One region of the Paenarthrobacter sp. TA1.8 genome, then DNA from elsewhere that is predicted to be linked to it. Evidence: predicted binding sites of a transcription regulator. Region 1 holds the regulator's gene; the other holds the start of a gene.

Region 1 (5,315 bases):
CGGGGTTGCTCACCGCTACAGGTTACCGAGCTTGTCCCGCAGCTTCGCGAACATGCCCCCGCTTGCCACAAGCTTTCCTTCGGTGAACTGCTCATTGCGCAGCTTGGCGAGCTGCTGCAAGAGTTCTTCCTGGGCGGGGTCGAGCTTGCTTGGCGTCTCTACGTGCAGGTGAACCTTGAGGTCGCCTCGTCCGTAACCACGGAGGTGCGTGACGCCCAGGCCGCGGAGGGTAATGATTTCGCCCGACTGCGTGCCGGCCTTCACGTCGATATCCTGTGCGCCGTCGAAGGTGTCCAGCTGCAGCTCGGTGCCAAGTGCCGCCGCCGTCATGGGGACGCTCAGTGTGGCATGAAGGTCGTCGCCTTCACGCATGAACATGGAATCGTTGTTGACCCGGATTTCTACATAGAGATCACCGGCAGGACCACCTGCGGGACCTGCTTCGCCCTGCCCGGACAACTGGATGCGCGTACCGGTTGCGACGCCTGCCGGTACCTTGATGGTGAGGGAACGGCGGCTGCGGATTCGGCCCTGTCCGTTGCACTCGTTGCAGGGGTCCTTGATGACCGTGCCGAAGCCTTCGCAGGAACCACAAGGCGCGGTGGTCATGACCTGACCGAGAATGGATCGGACAGCCCGCTGTACCTGGCCGCTGCCACCGCAAATGTCGCAGCGTTCCGGGTGGGTGCCCGGGCGGCAGCAGCTGCCGTCACAGGTGGGGCAAACCACGGCAGTGTCCACTTCAAGCTTCTTGTTGACGCCGAACACGGCGTCCTTCAGGTCGATGCGGACGCTGATTAGTGCGTCCTGGCCGCGACGGACACGCGAGGCTGGTCCACCGTGGCCGCCACCGCCACCAAAGAAGGTGTCGAAGATGTCCTGGAACGCGAAACCCTGGCCGGAGTAGCCGCCACCGAAACCGTTGTCGGTGCCGTTCTCATTGCCGGTGGCATCGTAGACCCGGCGCTTCTGGGGGTCGGACAACACTTCGTAAGCGTGGGTCACGGCCTTGAACTGTTCCGCGACATCTTCACCGGGGTTTACGTCGGGGTGCAGTTTCCGCGCCAACTTGCGGTACGCCTTTTTGATCTCTTCCCCGGTGGCTTCCGGCGAGACTCCCAAAACGTCATAGTGGCTGCTCAAAGTCGGTATCTCTTCCTTGTTGTACTGCGGATGTTTCCTCGGACCGGTTTTCAGCCGCCGAGAATGCGGGAAAGGTAACGGGCCACGGCGCGTACGGCTGCCATGGTGGTGGGGTAGTCCATGCGTGTCGGACCGAGAATCCCCACCTTGGCCCCGGAGCCATAGCCGGTAGCCACGACGGACGCCTCAGCCAAGCCGTCGTACGGATTTTCGCGTCCAATGCTCACGGTGACGCCACGGGGATCATCCCCCATGTCAGACAACAACCGAAGCATGACAACTTGTTCCTCGAGTGCCTCCAGCACGGGACCGATGCTCAATGGGAAATCCACATTGGAGCGGGCCAGGTTGGCCGTTCCTGCCATCAGGATGCGCTCTTCGCGGCTGGTGTCACTGAGTGATTGCAGCCCCTGAGCCAACGTCTGCGCCAAGCTGCGGAGTTCCGGCGGACACAGGGCGACTACCGATGGCAGCACCTGCGGCAAAAGAGCCATCTGGGTGGCTGCGATGCTGCCGAGGAAGCGGGACCTCAGGAGCATCAGCGCCTCGTTGCTCACGTCAGAGCCGGCGTCGATGACCTTCTGCCCAACGCTGCCCGTATCCGCAATGAGGACCACAAGCACCTGCTTTGGGGCCAACAGGACGAATTCCACGTGCCGGACCAGCGCGCGATTGGAATGGGGATACTGCACCACGGCCACCTGGTTGGTCAGCTGCGACAGAAGCCTTACAGTGCGCTCCAGGATGTCATCAACATCATCCGGGCCCTCAAGCAACGAGTGGATAGCCCTGCGCTCGGCGGCCGAAAGCGGCTTGACCTGGGAAATGCGGTCAACGAATAAGCGGTAACCCTTGTCCGTTGGGATTCGGCCTGCGCTGGTATGGGGCGCCGCGATGAGGCCTTCCTCTTCCAAGACAGCCATGTCGTTCCTGATGGTGGCACTGGAAACGCCAAGATGGTGCCGTTCCACGAGGGCCTTCGACCCAACAGGTTCCCTGGAATGCACGTAATCCTCAACGATGGCACGCAGCACCTCAAGCTTGCGCGGCTCACTCATTGCTCCACCTCCTGACGACTGCCTTGGTCCCTACGACCGGTCAACGCGGGATCTCAATCGGACCACCACACTTAGCACTCAACATGCCCAAGTGCTAACAAGTCTAGTATGAGCCACCCCGTTGCTAGCATTGAAACCTCGCGCGGCCGCCTTCGGCCCGCGCCAAAAACCAGCACAAAAGGTAGGAATCCCTTGGCTTTCGACAATTGGGGCCCGCAGGATCTGTCCGCTCCTGGCAAAAAACAGCTGCCGGAAGTGGCCGTGCAGCGGGGAATGGTCCTCGAAGACGTGCAGTCGGGCTGGGTGGGCGAAGTCACCCGTGTTGAGAAATCAGGAGGAATGCACGTTGTCTCCCTTGAAGACAGGCGCGGAAAGACCAAGTCGTTCCAGTTGGGATTCGGGTTCCTACTGGAAGGGCAGGCAATCCGGCTGATGCCTCCTGCTGCCCGCTCTGCCGCGTCCGCCGCTCCTTCCACCCGGACAGCGTCCGGATCCGTGAGGGTACAGGGCCAACGTGCCCAGGTGGCCAAGGCGAGCCGCGTCTGGGTGGAAGGAAAGCACGACGCCGAGCTCGTCGAGAAGGTCTGGGGTGACGATCTCCGCGTGGAAGGCATCGTCGTGGAGCCACTGCATGGCGTTGACGACCTGAAGTCGGCCATCGCTGCCTTCAACCCCGGGCCGGGTCGCCGCCTTGGCATCTTGGTGGACCACCTTGTCCCCGGGTCCAAAGAGTCGCGCATCGCAGCCGAGGCAATGACGGTGCCCGGAGCGGCAGGAAACGTTTTGATTGTCGGCCACCCCTACGTGGACGTCTGGCAGGCCATCCGGCCAAAGGTCCTGGGCATCGAGGCTTGGCCTGCCGTACCCCGGGGGATCGATTGGAAGACAGGAATCCTCACGGCCTTCGGCTGGCCCCACGAGACCGCGGAGGACATAGGCTTGGGCTGGCAGCGGCTACTCGGGGCAGTTCGCACCTATGCCGACCTTGAAGCATCTCTCCTGGGCCGCGTTGAAGAAGTCATCGATTTCCTGACGGTTCCTTGAGCCACGGTCCATGAGCTATCAGCAACTACCGTGTCAACGGGGCGTTGGTCCCGGGAAGTACCTTGGGGCCGGTATTCTGGGACAGCAATACCGCAGCATCTTTACAGCAAAGGGAAGACACCGTGGCAGATAACGCTCCTGAAGAACCGGGCAGCGCCGCAGGCCGGCCCCAGTACCATGGCGCGCCTGCCAACGCACTCCCGTTGACGGCCAGCGAGGACAGGCAGTGGGCTACCTTGGCCCACTTTGGCGGCATCCTGGGATGCCTGCCATCCCTTCTGATCTACTTGATTTTCCGCGATCGCGGGCCGTTCACCGCGCAGGAATCCAAAGAGGCGCTGAACTTCACGTTGCCTCCCACCATCGCCGCAGTGCTGGCCAACATTCTGGTGCTGCTGCCGGTAGTGGGCAACATCTTCGCCGTGATTGCCACCGCTATCTGGGTGGCCCTCACGTGCTTCTCCGTCTCGGCGGGAATCCGCGTAAACCACGGGCAACCCCACCGTTACAAGGTCAACCTGCGCTGGATTAAGTAGCCCCCGCTTGCCCTTTCGGGCGGGCACTGCGATTAGTCCGGAAGAATCCTGCGGACCACGGCGTCGGCCAACAGCCGCCCCTTCAGCGTAAGCACAAGTCGGCCCTTGAACGCTTGGACGGGGTCCACCAGCTCGTCAGCAATCAGCCCGGCCATCGCATGGCGCCCGATTGCGTCCAAGGCATCCACGGACAGCCCCGTTCCGAGCCGCGCTTCGAGCATGATGCGCTCAACCTCACGGGTTTCGGCGTCGAGAGTTTCCCGGCCGGCAGCTGGCGAGCTTCCTGCAGCCAGCCGTCCCGCATAGGCAGTGGGGTGCTTGACGTTCCACCACCGGACACCTCCCACGTGGGAGTGCGCTCCGGGTCCGATGCCCCACCAGTCATCCCCGCGCCAGTAGGCAAGATTGTGCCGGCAGGCCTGTTCCGGCGTTCGGGACCAATTGCTGACCTCGTACCAGTTCAGGCCCGCCTGGGAGATCATTTTGTCTGCCAGCTCGTATTTAGCGGCGTGGTCGTCGTCATCGATTCCGGGGACTTCGCCGCGACGGATCTGGGCGGCAAGTTTCGTGCCGTCTTCGACGATCAATGCGTAGGCGCTGATGTGATCAGGCCGGTACGAGAGTGCAGTTTCGAGTGACAGCTGCCAGTCCGCCATGGATTCGCCGGGCGTGCCGTAGATGAGGTCCAGGCTCACTGCAAGGCCGGCTTCACGTGCCCACTGCACCACTAGTGGCACGCGGCTTGGCGTATGGGTGCGGTCCAGTACTTTCAGAACGTGTGGGACTGCGGATTGCATGCCGAACGAGACCCGGGTGAATCCGGCGTCAGCCAGCACCTTCAGGGATTCAGGCGTCACCGAATCGGGATTGGCCTCCGTTGTCACCTCGGCCCCCGGCTCCAAGCCCCACTGGTCGACGGCGGCGCGCAGGATCCGCGCCAGGTCTTCCGCCGGGAGGAGCGTGGGAGTACCACCACCAAAGAAAACAGTGCTGAGGGGACGCCGAGGCAGACCGGAAGCGTCCAAGGCCAACGCGGCGAAGTCGAGCTCAGATACCGCCGTAGTAGCGTAGGCATCCTGCGAGGCGCCACCGCCAAGCTCGGTGGCCGTATAGGTATTGAAGTCACAGTAGCCGCAGCGAACGGCGCAAAACGGGATATGGACGTAGAGCCCGAAATTACGGTGCTCGACGCCGGCCAACACCTGCGGAGGCAAAATGCCATCCGCAGGTGCAGGGTCGCCCAGAGGTAGGACGCTGGGCATTTACTTCTTGGCCTTGTCCTTGGACTCGTCAGTGGTCAGGGCAGCGATGAATGCCTCTTGAGGCACCTCCACGCGGCCCACCATCTTCATGCGCTTCTTGCCTTCCTTCTGCTTTTCCAGAAGTTTGCGCTTACGGGTGATGTCACCGCCGTAGCACTTGGCAAGAACGTCCTTGCGGATGGCCCGGATGCTTTCGCGGGCAATGATGCGTGATCCGATGGCGGCCTGAATGGGCACCTCGAACTGCTGCCTGGGAATAAGCTCACGGAGCT
Region 2 (5,315 bases), 900 kb from region 1:
GATCGTCACACGTTGTTTGAATCAGGATTCACGTCCATGCCCACTGATGATCGCACCAGTGGAGAATTTCTGATCGGCGAGTTCGGGCAGGTGGACACCGTGATGGTGCACCCCGGACTGGGGGCCGTGCTGACCGGCGAGCCCCGCGAGGGCTCCGCACAGTGGCTGCTGGGTGTCGAATTACTCGGCCAGTTGGCGTCCCATGCCGGAGTTGTTGGCGCGGCTGACGACTACCGGCCGGGATGCTTCGACGACGCCGAAGCCGCGGCCCGTAACCGGCCCGGCGTCGTGCGTGTGCCCGTCAGCGAAGCCAAAGGTTCCTTCCGGACGGTGCTCCGGAAAGCGGGTCGACCACTGCATCCTGGGCGCTTCCGTGATGCGCTGCCACAGCTGGCGGCCGGCACGCACTGGCTGCGTGGCCGGCTCTGGATCGCATCGGCGCCTAAAACGCGGATCGCCGTCCAGGGAATCGGGCCGCGCGTGTGGCTGGAAAGCACCGGAAAGTGGCTGGCTGACACTGTTGAATCAGCGCCCGGCCTCGCGCGCCCGGGGAAGGCAGGCGCCGACGTCGACTCCCTCCTTGACTGGCACCCCAGCCATGGCGACCGCGGAACTGTGCTGGCCATCACCGGAAGGTCGGAGGACATTGATCCCCAGGAAATCAGCGATCTGCTGGACGGCTGCCAACTAACGGAGGCGGAGATGGAGCAGGATTTCGGCGTCTGGGACGACCCCCTGGAACTCAGCGACGCCCTCTAAACCGAACACCCACACAAAGGAGAAACACCATGAAAGTCAGGAATTCGCTGCGTGCCCTCAAGAAGATCCCCGGCGCCCAGATCGTGCGCAGGCGGGGGCGCACCTTCGTCATCAACAAGAACAACCCGCGGATGAAGGCGCGGCAGGGCTAACAGCACGGCGTTGTTTAATGGGGGAATGCCAATCCTGAACAAAGACATGTCCCTGTGCATTTCGCTTGCGGCCCGGCCCAGCAATATCGGGACCAGGTTCCACAACTATCTGTACGATCTGCTCGGCCTGAACTTTGTCTACAAGGCATTCGCCCCCGCGGACATCACCCTTGCGGTAGCGGGCATCCGCGGCCTCCCGATCCGGGGCGCCGCGGTGTCCATGCCGTACAAGGAAGCCGTCATCCCGCTGGTTGACGTCATGGACCCGTCGGCCAAAGCCATTGATTCGGTGAATACCATCGTCAATAACCACGGTGTCCTCACCGCCTACAACACGGACTACATCGCGATCGCCCGGCTCCTGAAGGACCACCAGGTTCCCAGCAGCCACACGGTGCTGCTCCGCGGTGCCGGCGGCATGGCCAAGGCCGTAGCCGCAGCCCTTCGGGACGCCGGGTTCACCGCTGTGACCATCGTGGCACGCAATGAGGGCACCGGCCGTGCGCTCGCAGACCTCTACGGCTTCGGATGGCAGGACGACGTCAACGGCTCAACCGCGGACCTCATCATCAACGTCACTCCCTTGGGAATGGCAGGTGCGGATGAAACCGCCCAGTCCTTCGATGACGCCACTATTTCCGCTGCCCAGGTGGTGTTCGACGTCGTGGCATTGCCGTCGGAGACGCCGCTCATCACCGCTGCCCGGCGAGCCGACAAGAAGGTGATCACGGGCGCCGAAGTCATCGCTATCCAAGCCGAGGAGCAGTTTGTCCTATACACGGGCGTGCGTCCGAGCGCCGAGCAGGTGCGTGAAGCTTCGGAGTTCTCCCGCCGCTAGCTCTTGTGACACATCAGGCCGTCACTGGCTCCACGACAACAGCCACTCTTTCCTCGCCGATCCGGGTGAGGACCAAGGTGGCTGTTTTCGCATCCTTGCCCTTGATGGGTTTGGCGGGAAGCAGTTGCTTCCGCAGCTCCTCCGGGGTCACTGCCGTGCCGCGCTTCTTGATATCCAGCACCGTGACGCCGTTGTTCTTCACCCATGCCTTGAGCGCCTTGACGTTGTAGGGCATCACTTCAAGCACTTTGTAGGCACGGGCGAACGGGGTGTCATGCAGCTCGGGGGCGCATATGTAGGCGATGTGCTCGTCCACCAGATGCCCACCGAGGCGTTCTGCGACGTCGGCCACCAGCCCTGCCCGGATCACCGCCCCATCGGGTTCGTAGAGGAAGCCCCCGACAGGTCCGACGGCGGCTACCGGGCCGCCGTCGAAATCCGCACCGCTGGTGATTTCAGCGGCGCCTTGGCTGCCGATAACCAGCGCTGCGCGACGCACGCCGGCGCGGGCCACTGCGTTGAACCATAAGGTCACTTCGGTAACATCGCCGCCCACTGAGACCCATTGGGCCTCGCAGCCTGACGGCACGGAATCATGGGGGATGCCGGGACCCATTTTGACGCCGATTGCGCGGCCGGTGGCTGCCAGGCGTTCAACGAAGGACAACGGGGGAGAGAACGCTTCAGGGTCCCAGATCCGCTTGGTTCCGGAAGTGGACGTGGTTCGCCGGGCAGGATCCAGCCATACACCGTCGATCCCGTCCAGTTCCACGGACGTGGCATCCGAGTGCACCACAGTGGCGTGCGGGAATGGCATGAGGTTGATCGTGGCGCAGGCGGCAGTGGTTTCATCCATCTCAACGGCGGTCACCGAAATGTCCATGGAAGCCATCGCCATGGAATCGGCACCAAGGCCGCAGCCGAGGTCGGCAACGTGCGGGATGCCCGCCTTCGCGAAACGCTCGGCGTGCCGGGCCGCGACGTTCAAGCGCGTTGCCTGCTCCAGTCCCGCTTGAGTGAAAAGCATCTGCCGGGCGAACTCGCCGAACTTGGCCTCGGCACGTGTCCGCAGGCGGGATTGCGTGAGGACCGCGGCCACGAGTTCGGGGGAGTGGCCCGCTTTCCGGAGCTCGGCATTGACGCTGAACGAGTCGGCTTCCCGGTAGGGCCCCAAGGAGGCAAGAAGTTCCCATCCTTCAGTTGTCAGCAAGGGCGCGATCTGTTCCTGCGGTGCGTGAGGCATGGGATCAAGCCTAACGGCGCGGTGCTTGACAACGTGACCGGCGAATCAGCCCGATAGGGTTGTTTTCATGGAAGACAACGCAGCCCCGCATCACTCCACCATGACAAAGTTCGCTCGTCCGGCCCTGATAGCGGGGGCAGTGATCGCGGTGGTTTGCGTCGGCCTGCTAATCATTATCTTCGCGCTGGATTCCTTCAATGCCGCCACCTACTCCGTCGCCGGCAAGAGCGTTAACGACGCCACCGAGGAAGCGCGGGGCATCCGCGAACTCTACAGCGGCGCCAGAACCGGTGGAATCATCACCTTGGTGATCTCCGGCGTCGTTGCTATTGCCGCTGCCGTAGTGCTGTATCTGAACCGCGGCAACGCTCCGCTGGACGAGGATGACGACGGCGAGGACTACGATCTGGACGACCTCACCGGCCGGTGACGGAGGTTCACTCATGACGAAATTCTGGCACTCGCCTTGACCGAGTGCTAACGCTTACATAGAGTCTTGTTAGCACTCTCCCCCGGAGGGTGCTAATCACGCCAAGCGTCTTCCGGCACCGCGACGACGGTTGTACGCTCCGGCACCCTAGTTCTTAGTCCATGAATCAGCTCATGAAAAGGAGAGTCCGAGTGTCGGTCTCGATTAAGCCTCTTGAGGATCGTATTGTTGTTCGCCCGCTCGAAGCAGAGCAGACCACGGCTTCCGGCCTGGTAATTCCGGACTCCGCACAGGAGAAGCCGCAGGAAGGCGAAGTTGTTGCAATCGGCCCCGGCCGTTTCGATGACAACGGCAACCGCGTACCGGTTGACGTAGCTGTTGGCGACGTCGTCATCTACTCCAAGTACGGTGGAACCGAAGTCAAGACCGGCGGCAACGAGTACCTCGTTCTGTCCGCCCGCGACGTCCTTGCGATCGTCGTAAAGTAACTTCCTGGAGCCCCGCACCGCCGCCGCGTTGGAATCATTCCGACCGTCAGCGGTGCGGGTTTTCTGTCTTGAAAGGACACAACCATGGCAAAGCAGCTTGCTTTTAACGATGCTGCCCGCCGGTCTCTTGAGGCCGGTATCGACAAGCTCGCCAACACTGTCAAGGTGACGCTTGGCCCGCGCGGCCGCAACGTCGTGCTGGACAAGAAGTGGGGCGCTCCCACGATCACCAACGACGGTGTGACCATCGCCCGCGAAGTTGAGCTTGACGACCCCTACGAGAACCTTGGCGCACAGCTGGCCAAGGAAGTAGCAACCAAGACCAACGATGTCGCCGGCGACGGCACCACCACGGCCACCGTGCTGGCACAGGCCCTGGTCAAGGAGGGCCTCCGCAACGTTGCTGCCGGCGCCGCTCCTGGCGAGATCAAGCGCGGCATCGAGGTTTCCGTCGAAGCGATCGCAGCCCGCCTCCTGGAGAACGCCCGCGAAGTCGAAGGCACCCAGGTTGCCAGCGTCGCAGCCATCTCCGCGCAGAGCGACGAGGTTGGCGAACTGCTGGCCGAAGCGTTCGGCAAGGTTGGCAAGGATGGTGTCATCACCATTGAAGAGTCTTCCACCACCCAGACCGAACTGGTGCTCACCGAGGGCATGCAGTTCGACAAGGGCTACCTTTCCCCGTACTTCGTCACCGACGCAGAGCGCCAGGAAGCAGTTCTTGAAGACGCCCTCATCCTGATCAACCAGGGCAAGATCTCCTCGCTGCAGGACTTCCTGCCGCTGCTGGAAAAGGCCCTGCAGGCCAACAAGCCGCTCTTCATCATTGCTGAAGACATCGAAGGCGAAGCCCTCTCCACGCTGATCGTCAACCGTATCCGCGGCACGCTCAACGTTGTTGCCGTCAAGGCTCCGGGCTTCGGCGACCGCCGCAAGGCCATGCTCCAGGACATCGCGACGCTCACGGGCGCCCAGGTTGTTTCCCCGGACCTCGGCCTGACCCTGGACAGCGTTGGCCTCGAGGTACTTGGTACCGCTCGCCGTATCACGGTGACCAAGGACAACACCACCATCGTTGACGGCGCCGGCACGGCCCAGGACGTTGCCGACCGCGTGGCGCAGCTGCGTGCTGAGCTCACCCGGACGGACTCCGACTGGGACAAGGAAAAGCTGCAGGAACGCCTGGCCAAGCTGGCCGGCGGCATCGGCGTGATCAAGGTTGGCGCAGCCACCGAGGTTGAGCTGAAGGAAAAGAAGCACCGCATCGAGGACGCTGTTTCCTCCACGCGTGCAGCCCTGGAAGAAGGCATTGTTTCCGGTGGCGGTTCCGCTCTCATCCACGCCCTCAAGGCGCTGGACGAGTCCCCGGCCGTCAAGGCCCTGGAGGGTGACGCGGCAGCTGCTGTGG

What was found. The regulator HrcA, encoded in region 1, represses chaperone genes, less so after heat shock. The targets are predictions, from matches to a motif close to TTNGCACTCGNNNNNNNCGAGTGCNAA.
Region 2: the regulator HrcA is predicted to act here: its motif matches at 3,447-3,473, upstream of groES (co-chaperone GroES).

What each region holds. Positions count from the first base shown of each region.
Region 1 covers NZ_CP184287.1:2,568,317-2,573,631, forward strand. The annotation lists gene ACNAOT_RS11830 (16S rRNA (uracil(1498)-N(3))-methyltransferase) at 1-13, opposite strand, end outside; gene dnaJ (molecular chaperone DnaJ) at 16-1,143, opposite strand; gene hrcA (heat-inducible transcriptional repressor HrcA) at 1,194-2,201, opposite strand; gene ACNAOT_RS11845 (DUF3097 domain-containing protein) at 2,394-3,245, shown strand; gene ACNAOT_RS11850 (DUF4870 domain-containing protein) at 3,368-3,781, shown strand; gene hemW (radical SAM family heme chaperone HemW) at 3,814-5,043, opposite strand; gene lepA (translation elongation factor 4) at 5,044-5,315, opposite strand, start outside.
Region 2 covers NZ_CP184287.1:3,469,966-3,475,280, reverse strand. The annotation lists gene ACNAOT_RS16165 (GTP-binding protein) at 1-759, shown strand, start outside; gene ykgO (type B 50S ribosomal protein L36) at 789-911, shown strand; gene ACNAOT_RS16155 (shikimate 5-dehydrogenase) at 937-1,749, shown strand; gene ACNAOT_RS16150 (THUMP-like domain-containing protein) at 1,763-2,992, opposite strand; gene ACNAOT_RS16145 (hypothetical protein) at 3,060-3,422, shown strand; gene groES (co-chaperone GroES) at 3,614-3,910, shown strand; gene groL (chaperonin GroEL) at 3,995-5,315, shown strand, end outside.